DNA from 3 places in the Streptomyces sp. NBC_01450 genome. Region 3 is predicted to be linked to each of the others. Evidence: predicted binding sites of a transcription regulator. Region 3 holds the regulator's gene; each other region holds the start of a gene.
The links. Region 3 encodes HrcA, which represses chaperone genes, less so after heat shock. Its sites were predicted from a motif close to TTNGCACTCNGNNNNNCNGAGTGCNAA; they were not measured.
Positions count from the first base shown of each region.

Region 1: a site for HrcA is predicted at 3,853-3,879, ahead of groES (co-chaperone GroES). Genes of this name have one in related genera too.
Region 2: a site for HrcA is predicted at 764-790, ahead of groL (chaperonin GroEL). Genes of this name have one in related genera too.

Region 1 is NZ_CP109480.1:4,877,445-4,882,122, forward strand. Features, by position in the region: gene OG568_RS21655 (SDR family NAD(P)-dependent oxidoreductase) at 1-712, shown strand, start outside; gene OG568_RS21660 (ester cyclase) at 797-1,504, shown strand; gene groL (chaperonin GroEL) at 1,642-3,270, opposite strand; gene groES (co-chaperone GroES) at 3,400-3,708, opposite strand; gene OG568_RS21675 (polysaccharide deacetylase family protein) at 4,027-4,678, opposite strand, start outside.
Region 2 is NZ_CP109480.1:6,353,630-6,358,307, forward strand. Features, by position in the region: gene OG568_RS28440 (cold-shock protein) at 365-571, shown strand; gene groL (chaperonin GroEL) at 917-2,539, shown strand; gene OG568_RS28450 (NADH:flavin oxidoreductase) at 2,850-3,974, shown strand; gene OG568_RS28455 (carboxylesterase/lipase family protein) at 4,111-4,678, shown strand, end outside.
Region 3 is NZ_CP109480.1:7,507,978-7,512,655, reverse strand. Features, by position in the region: gene OG568_RS33380 (16S rRNA (uracil(1498)-N(3))-methyltransferase) at 151-900, opposite strand; gene OG568_RS33375 (nitronate monooxygenase) at 897-1,985, opposite strand; gene dnaJ (molecular chaperone DnaJ) at 2,108-3,244, opposite strand; gene hrcA (heat-inducible transcriptional repressor HrcA) at 3,245-4,267, opposite strand; gene OG568_RS33360 (MBL fold metallo-hydrolase) at 4,517-4,678, shown strand, end outside.

The sequences.
Region 1 (4,678 bases), 2.6 Mb from region 3:
GGCGGCTGACGGGCACAACCTCGTGCTGGTGGCGCGCGACACCAAGCGGCTGGGCGAGCAGGCGACCGAACTGCACGACCGGCACGGCATCGAGGCGGAGGTGCTGACCGCCGACCTGGCGACGGACGAGGGCATCGAGGCGGTGGCCGCCCGTCTCTCCGACCGCAAGAACCCGGTCGACCTGCTGATCAACAATGCGGGCTTCGGCAACAAGGGCCGCTATCTCGAGGTGTCGATGGCCGACGAGCTGACCATGCTCAAGGTGCACTGCGAGGCCGTTCTGCGGTTGACGTCGGCGGCGACCGAGGCCATGCGGGAGCGCGGCCGGGGCGGGGTCGTCAACGTCGCGTCGGTGGCCGCGTTCGTGCCGCGGGGCACGTACGGGGCGTCCAAGGCGTGGGTCGTGCAGTTCACGCAGGGCGCGGCGCGGGATCTGGCGGGCAGCGGCGTGCGGCTGATGGCGCTGGCCCCCGGTTTCGTCCGCACCGAGTTCCACCAGCGGGCCGGGATGGGCACGGACAACATCCCGAACTGGATGTGGCTGGACGCGGACAAGCTGGTCGCGGCGGCGCTCGCGGACCTGGCCCGCGGCAAGTCGCTCTCCGTCCCCGACCCTCGCTACAAGGCGCTGATGGGCCTGGTGAAGGTGGCACCGCGGGGACTGCTGGGCGGGATCACGTCGAAGACGGGCCGGAAGTACGGTCCCCAGTAAGGACCGCCGTGCAGTGGGTGGTGTCGTCCCTCCGGTGGGAAACTGAGAGTGTTCAACCGGACCCAGGGGGCCGGAGGCGACGCCATGACATTCGTACAGCTCATCGACTGCAGAACCAGCCGGTTCGACGAGATGAACCAGCTGATGGACACATGGGTCGAAAGGACCAAGGGCAAGCGGGCCGCGACACACAATGTGATCGGCAAGGACCGCTCCGACGCGAGCCACTTCATAGAGATCGTGGAGTTCCCCTCGTTCGAGGAGGCGATGCGGATCTCGAACCTCCCCGAGACCGACACGGTCTTCCGCGAGATGGTGGCGCTCTGCGACGAGCTGCCGACGTTCACCGACCTGGACGTGGTGCGGGACGAGCAGTTGTACGCGGCCAACGTCCGCCGGTTCCTGGAGACGCTCGCCACCCGGGGTGAACTGCCGCCGCTCAACAGCCTGATGGCGGAGAACTACCACGACCACGATCCGGCCAACGAGCAGGACACGATCGGCCTCGACGCGATGCGGCGCGAGATCGAGATGTGGCGCGGCGGGTTCGACTTCACGTTCACCGTCGAGGACCAGCTCACCGAGGGCGACCGGGTCTGCACCCGGTGGACCTGGAACGGCGCCCACAAGGGCGACTTCATGGGGATCCCGGCGACCGGGAATCAGGTCACCATGACCGGGACGACCGTCTTCCGCTGCAGGGAGGACGGGAAGATCGTCGAGGGCTGGTGGCAGTACGACCGGCTGGGGCTGATGAGTCAGCTCGGGGCGTTGGACGCGCTGGAGCAATAGTGCGGTGGTCGGTGGTCAGTAGGCGCTGGGCAGTAGTCGGAAAGTGGGTAGTCGGTATTCGGTAGTAGTCGGTAGTGCCGAGTACGGGAGAAGCCCCCGTTCCATGCGGAACGGGGGCTTCTTCGGGAGTACGAGACTCAGTGGGAGTGCCCGTGGCCGTGGCCGTGGCCGGCGTCGGCCTCCTCCTCGGCCGGCTTCTCGACGACCAGGGTCTCGGTCGTGAGGAGCAGGGAGGCGATGGAGGCGGCGTTCTCCAGGGCGGAGCGGGTGACCTTGACCGGGTCGATGACACCGGACTTGACCAGGTCGCCGTACTCGCCGGTGGCGGCGTTGAAGCCCTGGCCCTTGTCGAGGTCGGCGACCTTGGAGGTGATGACGTAACCCTCCAGGCCGGCGTTCTCGGCGATCCAGCGCAGCGGCTCGACGGCGGCCTTGCGGACGACCGCGACACCCGTGGCCTCGTCGCCGGTCTTGCCGAGGTTGCCCTCGAGGATCTTGACGGCGTGGACGAGCGCGGAGCCACCACCGGAGACGATGCCTTCCTCGACCGCGGCGCGGGTCGCGGAGATGGCGTCCTCCAGACGGTGCTTCTTCTCCTTGAGCTCGACCTCGGTGGCTGCGCCGACCTTGATCACGCACACGCCGCCGGCCAGCTTCGCGAGGCGCTCCTGGAGCTTCTCGCGGTCCCAGTCGGAGTCGGTGTTCTCGATCTCGGCCTTGATCTGGTTGATCCGGCCGGCGACCTCGTCGTGGCTGCCGCCGCCGTCGACGACGGTGGTGTCGTCCTTGGTGACGGTGACGCGGCGGGCGGTGCCGAGCACGTCCAGACCGACCTGGTCGAGCTTGAGGCCGACCTCCTCGGCGATGACCTGACCACCGGTGAGGGTGGCGATGTCGCCGAGCATGGCCTTGCGGCGGTCACCGAAGCCGGGGGCCTTCACGGCGACGGCGTTGAACGTGCCGCGGATCTTGTTCACGACCAGGGTCGACAGGGCCTCGCCCTCGACGTCCTCGGCGATGATCAGCAGCGGCTTGGAGGCGTTGGACTGGATGACCTTCTCCAGCAGCGGCAGCAGGTCCTGGATGGAGCTGATCTTGCCCTGGTGGATGAGGATGTACGGGTCGTCGAGGACGGCCTCCATACGCTCCTGGTCGGACACCATGTACGGCGACAGGTAGCCCTTGTCGAAGGCCATGCCCTCGGTGAAGTCCAGCTCCAGGCCGAAGGTGTTGGACTCCTCGACGGTGATGACACCGTCCTTGCCGACCTTGTCCATCGCCTCGGCGATGAGCTCGCCGACCTGCGGGTCCTGGGCGGACAGCGCGGCGACGGCGGCGATGTCGGACTTCTCGTCGATCGGGCGCGCGGTGGCGAGGAGCTCGTCCGAGACCGCCTTGACGGCCGCGTCGATGCCCTTCTTCAGCAGCGCCGGAGAGGCACCCGCGGCGACGTTCTTCAGGCCCTCGCGGACGAGCGCCTGGGCCAGCACGGTGGCGGTGGTCGTACCGTCACCCGCGATGTCGTTGGTCTTGGTCGCCACCTCCTTCACCAGCTGGGCGCCGAGGTTCTCGTACGGGTCGTCGAGCTCGACCTCGCGGGCGATGGTGACACCGTCGTTGGTGATGGTGGGTGCGCCGAACTTCTTGTCGATGACGACGTTGCGGCCCTTGGGGCCGATCGTCACCTTGACGGTGTCGGCAAGCTTGTTGACGCCGCGCTCGAGGGCGCGACGGGCGTCCTCGTCGAACTTCAGGATCTTCGCCATGGGAGCGATTCAGCCCTCTCGGAAAACTGGGGTGAACGAACCGCGCCCCCGACGCCCGGCTGGTTATGGTCGCGGGGGCCAGGGGCGCAGTTCACTGCAAAACTGGGTGAAACGGTGAAGCTCGGTGAACTACTTCTCGATGATCGCGAGCACGTCGCGAGCCGAGAGGACGAGGTACTCCTCGCCGTTGTACTTCACCTCGGTGCCGCCGTACTTGCTGTACAGCACGATGTCGCCGGTGCTGACGTCGAGCGGCAGGCGCTCGCCGTTCTCGAAGCGGCCCGGGCCCACGGCGAGGACGACGCCCTCCTGGGGCTTCTCCTTCGCGGTGTCCGGGATGACCAGGCCGGAAGCCGTGGTCTGCTCGGCGTCCAGCGGCTGGACCACAACACGGTCCTCGAGCGGCTTGATGGCAACCTTGGAGCTGGTGGTCGTCACGATCCGACCTCCCCCTTCGGAGATCTCACGGGGTTAACTGTCTGAGGTGGCGACCAGGTGGATCCGTCGTCGCGGGTGCCGGACCTGCCCGTCGCTATTGGCACTCTCCAGGGGGGAGTGCCAGGGCCGAGACTATGACCGCGATTAGCACTCGGTCAAGCGGAGTGCCAAAGCCTCCGGCGTGGCGTGGGGTTTTGGCACCCGGCGTGGGCGTCGGCGCGCCCGGGGGCTGCCGCCCCCCAGACCCCCGCTGTCGGCCTGAACGGCCTCGTCCTCAAGCGCCGGACGGGCTGATTGATGCCCCCCCGAGCCGATTGGTCAGAGGTAGTTCTCCAGGCGCGCCGGCGTGAAGCCCTCCGCCTGGATGCGTCGCAGGAGTCTGACCGTCGCCTCCGTGAGGTTGGGCTCCTCGAAGCCGGAGAGGATGTCACCCGGTCGCAGGCGGCGGGCGTCGGGCTCCCGGCCGAGGACGACGGCCGCGACCCCGCAGTCGGCGGCGGCGTGCAGCGTGGTGGTGTCGTACGTGCCGTAGGGGGGACGGAAGAGCCGGGGGCGGACGCCGAAGCGGGCCTTGAGCTTGTCCTGCTGGCCGCAGATCTCGGCCCGCTGGCCCGCGTACGGCAGCCCGCGCAGCGAGGCGTGATGGAGGGTGTGGTTCTGCACGCTCGCGCCGACCGTCCGCAGCTGGGCGAAGTGCCCGTACCCCGGCCCGACGACACTGTCCGTGAGGAACATGCTGACCGGCAGCCGCAGTTCACGGACCATGTCGACGAACCGCGGATCGCGCTCGGCACCGTCGTCGTAGGTCAGGAAGACCACCTTGTCGCGGGTGGGTACGCGGTCCACGACGGGGGCCAGCCCCGGCCCCGCGCCGCGGAGGGCGTGCCGGGCGGGCGGGCGCGGCGCGGGGGCGAGCGGGGCGGGCAGCCCCCAGTGGCGGTACGCCGCCGGGGTCGGCCCGTTCGGCTTG
Region 2 (4,678 bases), 1.2 Mb from region 3:
GGGGCAATTCTGTATGGTTGAGCGCGGTACAGTTGGGGAAGTCGCTCCATTTTGCACGCCGGGTGCATATGAGTTCGCGCCCGAAGTCCGGCAAGAAGTAGCCAAAATGCCCCGCGTTTTTGAGCCTTATATGGCATTTATGGGGCCCGACTTGCCCTGAATCTTCGCGAATTCTCCCTATATTCCCGATCGGGCGCGCCCGGAATTCTCGTCCGATTGACCTGTTGCAGACGGCAGTTGGACAGATACATTCAGCCGCGGTCGACGCGTTCCGGCGCACACCCCCAACCGTTGGGGGGTGGAGGTCTGACCCGGGTCCGCGAAGTGCGGTCCTGTGCAAGGGCCAGTAATAGGGGAGTTAGGCATGGCTCAGGGCACCGTCAAGTGGTTCAACGCGGAGAAGGGGTACGGCTTCATCGCGGTCGACGGTGGTGCGGATGTATTCGTCCACTACAGCGCGATTCAGATGGACGGCTACCGCACCCTGGAAGAGGGTCAGCGGGTCGATTTCGAGATCTCGCAGGGCCAGAAGGGGCCGCAGGCGGACATGGTCCGACTGGCGACCGGCTGAAGCACGCGCCGACTGACTGTTCGACGTGACGAAGGGCTCGTATCCCCCGGGGTACGAGCCCTTCGGTCTGTCCCGCCCGCGGGTGTGGGTCCGCTTGCGCACCGGCGCGACGCGCGGGTCGCGCGCCCCTTCTCACCTGCGGATCAAGGTGAGGCGCTTGCACTCGGCAGGGGCGAGTGCTAATCATTGGCGTTAGCACTCTGAAGGTGAGAGTGATAACGAAGGACCGGGTGGGTGAGGCCCGCAGGCCAGGTGGTGCAAGGAACCACAGGGCAGGCAGGCCGTCCGTCGCGGGCGCCAGCGCGGTCCGGAGCAATCCACCCCAGTCCGGGAGGACCACTTCACATGGCCAAGATCATCGCGTTCGACGAGGAGGCACGGCGCGGTCTCGAGCGCGGGATGAACCAGCTCGCCGACGCCGTCAAGGTCACCCTTGGCCCCAAGGGCCGCAACGTCGTCCTCGAGAAGAAGTGGGGCGCCCCCACGATCACCAACGATGGTGTTTCCATCGCCAAGGAGATCGAGCTCGAGGACCCGTACGAGAAGATCGGCGCCGAGCTGGTCAAGGAAGTCGCCAAGAAGACGGACGACGTCGCCGGTGACGGTACGACCACCGCGACCGTCCTCGCCCAGGCGCTCGTCCGCGAGGGCCTGCGCAACGTAGCCGCCGGCGCCAACCCGATGGCTCTCAAGCGCGGTATCGAGAAGGCCGTCGAGGCCGTCTCCGGTGCCCTCCTTGAGCAGGCCAAGGATGTCGAGACCAAGGAGCAGATCGCTTCCACGGCCTCCATCTCCGCCGCCGACACCCAGATCGGCGAGCTCATCGCCGAGGCGATGGACAAGGTCGGCAAGGAAGGCGTCATCACCGTCGAGGAGTCCCAGACCTTCGGTCTGGAGCTGGAGCTCACCGAGGGTATGCGCTTCGACAAGGGCTACATCTCGGCGTACTTCGCCACCGACATGGAGCGTATGGAGGCCGTCCTCGACGACCCGTACATCCTGATCGCCAACTCCAAGATCTCCAACGTCAAGGACCTGCTCCCGCTCCTGGAGAAGGTCATGCAGTCGGGCAAGCCGCTGCTGATCATCGCCGAGGACGTCGAGGGCGAGGCCCTGTCGACCCTGGTCGTCAACAAGATCCGTGGCACCTTCAAGTCCGTCGCCGTCAAGGCCCCGGGCTTCGGTGACCGCCGCAAGGCCATGCTCGGCGACATCGCCATCCTCACGGGCGGCGAGGTCATCTCCGAGGAGGTCGGCCTCAAGCTGGAGAACGCGGGTCTGGACCTGCTGGGCCGCGCCCGCAAGGTCGTCATCACCAAGGACGAGACCACGATCGTCGACGGCTCCGGCTCCGCCGACCAGGTCGCCGGCCGGGTCAACCAGATCCGCGCCGAGATCGAGAACTCGGACTCGGACTACGACCGCGAGAAGCTCCAGGAGCGCCTGGCGAAGCTGGCCGGCGGCGTGGCCGTCATCAAGGCCGGTGCCGCCACCGAGGTCGAGCTCAAGGAGCGCAAGCACCGCATCGAGGACGCCGTTCGCAACGCGAAGGCGGCCGTCGAGGAGGGCATCGTCGCCGGTGGTGGCGTGGCCCTCATCCAGGCCTCCTCGGTCTTCGAGAAGCTGGAGCTGACGGGTGACGAGGCGACCGGCGCCAACGCCGTGAAGCTCGCCCTGGAGGCCCCGCTCAAGCAGATCGCCGTCAACGGTGGTCTCGAGGGTGGCGTCATCGTCGAGAAGGTGCGCAACCTGCCCGTCGGCCACGGTCTGAACGCCGCGACCGGTGAGTACGTCGACATGATCGCCGAAGGCATCATCGACCCGGCGAAGGTGACCCGCTCTGCCCTGCAGAACGCCGCCTCCATCGCCGCGCTGTTCCTGACCACCGAGGCCGTCATCGCCGACAAGCCGGAGAAGGCCTCCGCGGCCGCTCCGGGCGGCATGCCGGGCGGTGACATGGACTTCTGATCGGCCTCTGGTTGATCACTGTCCTACGTTCCGAGGGCGGTACCCCCACTCCCAGGGGGTGCCGCCCTCGGGCGTGCCCGGGGTCACACGCGGGAGGCCAAGGGCCGTGGAATGCGGCGGCGGAGAGGGCGGTTGAGGCCCAGAGTGCGGTGAATACGCATGCGCACGCACATACATGCCCACTCCCCGCCGGCCGACCTGTCCGACCATCCGCATCGATCATCCGCATCGTTGTCCTTCGACCCCGTTGTCCTTCGCCCTCGATGCCTCCGACTTCGATGTCCTTCGACCCCTCCGAGGAGCCCCCCACGTGACGCTCGACGCCCCCGACTCCCGCGCGGCCGAGATCCTTTCCCGCCCCGTCTCGCTGAACGGCCTGACCGTCCCGAACCGGATCGTGATGGCACCGATGACCCGGCAGTTCTCCCCGGGCGGCGTCCCCGGTGAGGACGTGGCCCGGTACTACGCCCGCCGTGCCGCCGCGGGCGTGGGCCTCATCGTCACCGAGGGCACGTACGTCGGCCACGACTCGGCCGGGGAGAGCGACCGCGTCCCGCGCTTCCACGGCTCGGAGCAGCTCGCGGGCTGGACGGAGGTCGCCGACGCGGTGCACGCGGCCGGCGGCGCGATCGTTCCGCAGCTGTGGCACATCGGAATGGTGCGCAGGGAAGGGCAGCCGCCGTACGCCGACGCCCCCGCGGTCGGCCCCTCGGGCATCCGTCTCAACGGCACCGAGGGCACCGGCAAGGCCATGACCCAGGCCGACCTGGACGAGGTCATCGTCGCGTTCGCCGAGGCCGCCGCCACCGCCGAGCGCATAGGCTTCGACGGCGTCGAACTGCACGGCGCGCACGGATATCTGATCGACCAGTTCCTGTGGGCGGGCACCAACCGGCGTACGGACGCGTACGGCGGCGACCCCGTCGCCCGTACGAAGTTCGCGGCGGAGATCGTCGCCGCGGTCCGTGACTCGGTCTCGGCGGACTTCCCCGTCCTTTTCCGCTACTCGCAGTGGAAGTCGAACAACTACGACGCCCGGCTCGCCGAGACCCCTCAGGAGCTGGAGGCCATCCTGACCCCGCTCGCCGCCGCCGGCATCGACGCCTTCCACGCGTCCACCCGCCGCTACTGGCTCCCCGAGTTCGACGGCTCCGACCTGAACCTCGCGGGCTGGACCAAGAAGATCACCGGCAAGCCCACCATCACCGTCGGCTCGGTCGGCCTCCAGAGCGACTTCATCAAGGCCTTCGCGGGCGAGGGCTCCGCGGTGGCGTCCCTCGACAACCTCCTCGAGCGACTGGAGCGCGACGAGTTCGACCTCGTCGCCGTGGGCCGCGCTCTCCTCCAGGACCCGGAGTGGGCGGCGAAGGTACTGGACGGACGGTTCGAGGAGCTCGGGTCGTACGACGCGAAGGCGATGAGCACCCTCAGCTGAGCCGCGGGCCGACCTGTCCGAAATCACACCCGGGCGATCACCCTCCGCATCCCCGGGGGGTGATCGCCCGGCTGTTTCGTAGCACGCTGTTCCCGCGAGGACCCGTTCCGTTCCACCGCGTACCCAGGGAGCCGTCGTGACGTCAGCAGGAGCGAGCGTGGTGCGCACCCGGGCCGGTGCGGTGCGCGGTCGCCGGGAGGACGGGCTGGTGGTCTTCCGGGGCATTCCGTTCGCGGAACCGCCGGTGGGGGACGCGCGGTTCGCCGCCCCGCGTCCGGCGGCCGCCTGGGACGGCACCCGGGACGCGTTCGCCTTCGGCCCGCCGCCCCCGCAGGAGTCGGGCTTCCAGGGCCGTACCGGGGTGATCGACGGCCCCATGGGCGACGACTGGCTGACCGTCAACGTCTGGACGCCCGACCCGGACCCGGCCGCCCGCCGACCGGTGATGGTCTGGATCTACGGCGGCGCCTACAAGCTCGGCCACTCCGGCAGCCCCGGATACGACGCCCGCCGCATCGCCCGCGACGGCGACCTGATCGTCGTCACCCTCAACTACCGCCTCGGAGTGGAGGGTTTCGCCCGGATCGACGGGGCCCCCGCCAACCGGGGGCTGCTCGACCAGATCGCGGCCCTGGAATGGGTACGGGAGAACATCGCGGCCTTCGGCGGCGACCCCGGCCGGGTCACCGTCTTCGGCGAGTCCG
Region 3 (4,678 bases):
GAGTGCCACTGTCCCGCGCGTCGCGGTAGACCCCATACGGCCACTACACACCCGCGTGCGCTCCCGTCGAACGCGTATGCGTGAAACTGCGTCAATTCCGCGACAGGAGCCACTCGTCAGCCGCGTGAACAAGCCTCCGGGTCAATACGCCTAGTGCCAGCGGCCGGAGCGTGCCATCAGCACCGCGGCCGCCACCGTCCCGGCGGTCGATGTGCGCAGCACCGTACGTCCCAGGTGGTACGTCTTCGCGCCCGCCCCGGTGAACAGCTCGATCTCCTCGGGGGAGATCCCGCCCTCGGGGCCGACCACCAGCACGATCTCGCCCGAGGTGGGGAGTTCGGCCGTCACGAACGGCTCGGTGCCGACCTCCGTGTCCTCGTGCAGCACCGCAGCGAAGTCGGCATTGGCCAGAAGCGCGGCAACCTGTTTGGTCGTCGCCGCGTCCCCGATCTCCGGGAAGCGCACCCTGCGCGACTGCTTACCGGCTTCCCGGGCCGTGGCCCGCCACTTGGCGAGCGCCTTCAGACCCCGGTCGCCCTTCCACTGGGTGATGCAGCGGGAGGCGGCCCAGGGGACGATCGCGTCGACGCCGGTCTCGGTCATCGTCTCCACGGCCACCTCGCCCCGGTCGCCCTTGGGCAGGGCCTGGACCACGGTGATACGGGGCTCCTCCGCGGGCTCCTCGCTGTACGAGTCCATCTGGACGATCAGCCGGTCCTTGCCCTCGGTGCCCAGCACCACGCAGTCCGCCCAACGCCCGGCCCCGTCGGTGAGGATGACGTCCTCGCCGGCCCGCAGCCGCTTCACGGAGACGGCGTGGCGCCCCTCGGGGCCGTCGAGGACGTACTGTCCGCCGCTGCCCGCCTTGAAGTGCTCGACCACGAACACCGGTGCCGTCATCGGATCTCACCCTCCGCTTCCCCGGCGGCCGACAACGCTGTCCTGGCCTCCTCGAGCTCCGCGCTCAGCACCTCCACCAGCTGCCCGGCGGGCAGCTCGCGCGCCATGCGGTGCCCCTGCCCCGCCCACAGCGCCATGCCCTGCGCGTCGCCCGCCTTGGCGGCCGCCTTGCGCAGCGGAGAGGTGAGGTGGTGGACCTCGGGGTACGCGGCGGGCGCGTACGGGCCGTGCTCACGCATGAAGCGGTTCACCAGACCGCGTGCCGGACGCCCGGAGAACGCGCGCGTCAGCTCCGTCCGCACGAACAGGGGGTTGGTCAGCGCCTGCTTGTGCACGGCGTTGGCCCCGGACTCCGGGGTGGGGAGGAACGCGGTGCCGAGCTGCGCCGCGCTCGCGCCCGCGGCGAGCACCGCGGCGATCTGGCTGCCGCGCATGATGCCGCCGGCGGCGATGATCGGAAGGTCCACGGTCTCGCGGACCTGCGCGATCAGCGACAGCAGCCCGATACCCGTACCGTCCGTCTCCGGGTTGTCGCGGTGGGTGCCCTGGTGGCCGCCCGCCTCCACGCCCTGCACGATGACCGCGTCGGCGCCGGCCCGCTGCACGGCGAGGGCCTCCTCGGCCGTGGTCGCGGTGACCACGGTGACGGTGCCGGCGCGCCGCAGGGAGTCCAGGACGTCGCGGCTCGGGACGCCGAAGTGGAACGAGACCACCGGCACCGGGTTGTCGTGGAGGACGGCGAGCTTGGCGTCGTAGCCGTCGTCACGGCCGCTGTCCGGGTCACCGAGGCCGGTCTCGTACCAGGAGGACTCACCCGCGAGCTGGTGGGCGTAGACCTCGACCGCGGCGGGGTCCGCGTACTCGGGCTGCGGCATGAACAGATTGACCCCGAAGGGGCGGCCCGTGAGCCCGCGCAACTGCTTGATCTCCTGGTACATACCGTCGGCGGTCTTGTACCCGGCGGCCAGGAACCCGAGCCCGCCTGCCTCGGACACGGCGGCCGCGAGTTGCGGGACGGAGACGCCGCCCGCCATGGGGGCCTGCACGATCGGGTGAGGGAAGAGATCGGTCAGTGCGGTGGACATGACGGCATGTTGTCACGTCCTTTGAACAAGTCCGAATCGGGCCTTCCGTCTGGCATAGGCCATGGGGATGGACTGTCGAGCGACCGCCGAGCGCCTGGGGGCGGAGCCCCCAGGAACACCCGTCAGCGACCGTTGAACGCGTCCTTCAGGCGCGAGAACAGGCCCTGCTGCCCGGGCTGGAACTGCCCGGTGGGCCGCTCCTCCCCCCGCAGTATCGCCAGCTCCCGCAGCAACCGCTCCTGCTCGGGATCGAGCTTCGTGGGCGTGGTCACCTCGACGTGCACGATGAGGTCACCCCGGCCACCGCCCCGCAGATGCGTGACACCCCGCCCGTGCAGCGGGATCGACTGCCCGGACTGCGTACCCGGACGGATGTCGACCTCCTCAAGACCGTCGAGCGTCTCCAGCGGCACCTTGGTGCCGAGCGACGCCGCGGTCATCGGAATGGTCACCGTGCAGTGCAGATCGTCCCCGCGCCGCTGGAAGGTCGAGTGCGGCAGCTCGTGGATCTCGACGTACAGGTCACCGGCGGGACCGCCACCGGGGCCGACCTCGCCCTCGCCCGCGAGCTGGATCCGCGTGCCGTTGTCGACACCGGCGGGGATCTTGACGGTCAGCGTGCGACGCGACCGGACCCGCCCGTCACCGGCGCACTCGGGGCAGGGAGTCGGGACGACGGTCCCGAAGCCCTGACACTGCGGACACGGCCGGGAGGTCATGACCTGCCCGAGGAAGGACCGCGTGACCTGGGACACCTCACCCCGCCCGCGACACATGTCACAGGTCTGGGCCGAGGTACCCGGCGCCGCGCCCTCACCGTTGCAGGTGGCGCAGACGACGGCCGTGTCGACCTGGATGTCCTTCGTCGTGCCGAAGGCCGCCTCGTCCAGCTCGATCTCGAGCCGGATCATGGCGTCCTGGCCACGCCGCGTACGCGACCGCGGACCGCGCTGTGACGCCGTACCGAAGAAGGCGTCCATGATGTCCGAGAAGTTCCCGAACCCACCGGCTCCGAAGCCGCCCGCACCGCCGCCGCCCGACTGGGACAGCGGGTCGCCACCGAGGTCGTAGACCTGCTTCTTCTGCGGGTCCGACAACACCTCGTACGCGGCGTTGATCTCCTTGAACCGCTCCTGCGTCTTCGGATCGGGATTGACGTCCGGGTGCAGCTCGCGTGCGAGCCGCCGGAAGGCCTTCTTGATCTCGTCCTGGGACGCGTCGCGGCGCACGCCGAGTACGGCGTAGTAGTCCGTGGCCACTTAAGACTCCGCCAGGATCTGTCCGACGTACCGTGCCACCGCTCGTACCGCTCCCATCGTGCCGGGGTAATCCATGCGGGTCGGGCCGACCACGCCGAGTTTGGCTACTGCCTCGCCGCCCGAACCGTAGCCGACCGAGACCACGGACGTGGAGTTGAGTCCCTCATACGCGTTCTCGTGACCGATTCGCACGGTCATGCTCGAATCCCCGGCCTCACCAAGCAACTTGAGGAGCACGACCTGCTCCTCCAGCGCTTCGAGCACCGGCCGGATGGTGAGAGGGAAGTCATGTCCGAAACGCGTCAGATTGGCGGTCCCGCCGATCATCAGCCGCTCCTCGGTCTCCTCGACGAGCGTCTCCAGAAGGGTGGAGAGCACCGTCGCGACCGTACCTCGGTCCTCCGCCTCGAACGCGTCCGGGAGGTCCTGCACGAGCTGCGGGACGTCCGCGAAGCGACGGCCCGCGACCCTGCTGTTCAGCCGGGCCCGCAGATCCGCGAGAGACGTTTCTCCGAACGGCGCCGGGCAGTCGATCATGCGCTGCTCGACCCGCCCGGTGTCCGTGATCAGCACGAGCATCACACGGGCGGGGGCGAGGGACAGCAGTTCCACGTGCCGCACGGTCGATCTCGTCAGCGACGGATACTGCACGACGGCGACCTGCCGCGTCAGCTGCGCGAGCAGCCGCACCGTCCGCCCGACGACGTCGTCGAGGTCGACGGCGCCGTCCAGGAAGTTCTGAATGGCCCGCCGCTCGGGCGCGGTCATCGGCTTGACGCCGGCGAGCTTGTCGACGAAGAGCCGGTAGCCCTTGTCGGTGGGGATCCGCCCGGCGCTGGTGTGCGGCTGGGCGATGTACCCCTCGTCCTCCAGGGCCGCCATGTCGTTGCGGACGGTGGCCGGGGAGACCCCCAGCCGGTGCCGCTCGGTCAGCGCCTTGGAACCGACCGCGACCGGCTCGTCGGTGCCGACATAGTCCTGGACGATGGCGCGCAGCACTTCGAGCCTGCGTTCACTGAGCATCGCGCACACCTCCAGCTGTCGACCCCTCGGCGCCTCGCTTGGCACTCATCGCGTGCGAGTGCCAGCATTCCCCGGCCCAGTGTACGGCCGGTGGGTACGGCCCCGGCAAGGGCGGCCCCGCGATCTTGTGCAAGGTGCACCGACGTACACGGACGTGTCCCGCGATGTCACACCGTCCAAGGCCTCGATGTCGTAGCGTCCGCGCCCTCGATGTCGTACCGTCCGCGCCCTCAACGCTAGCGTCGGCGTATGAAGGTGACTTGGGAAGAGGCGGGGTGGGAGCAGCTGACACCCCGGGTGGGGCGGCAGCGGCTTCCGGTCTGGGACTGCACGGTCGGGCTGGTCGTGAGCGAGGGCGGGGCGCTGATCATCGACCCGGGGTCGAGCCTCGCGGAGGGCGCGCGGTTGCGC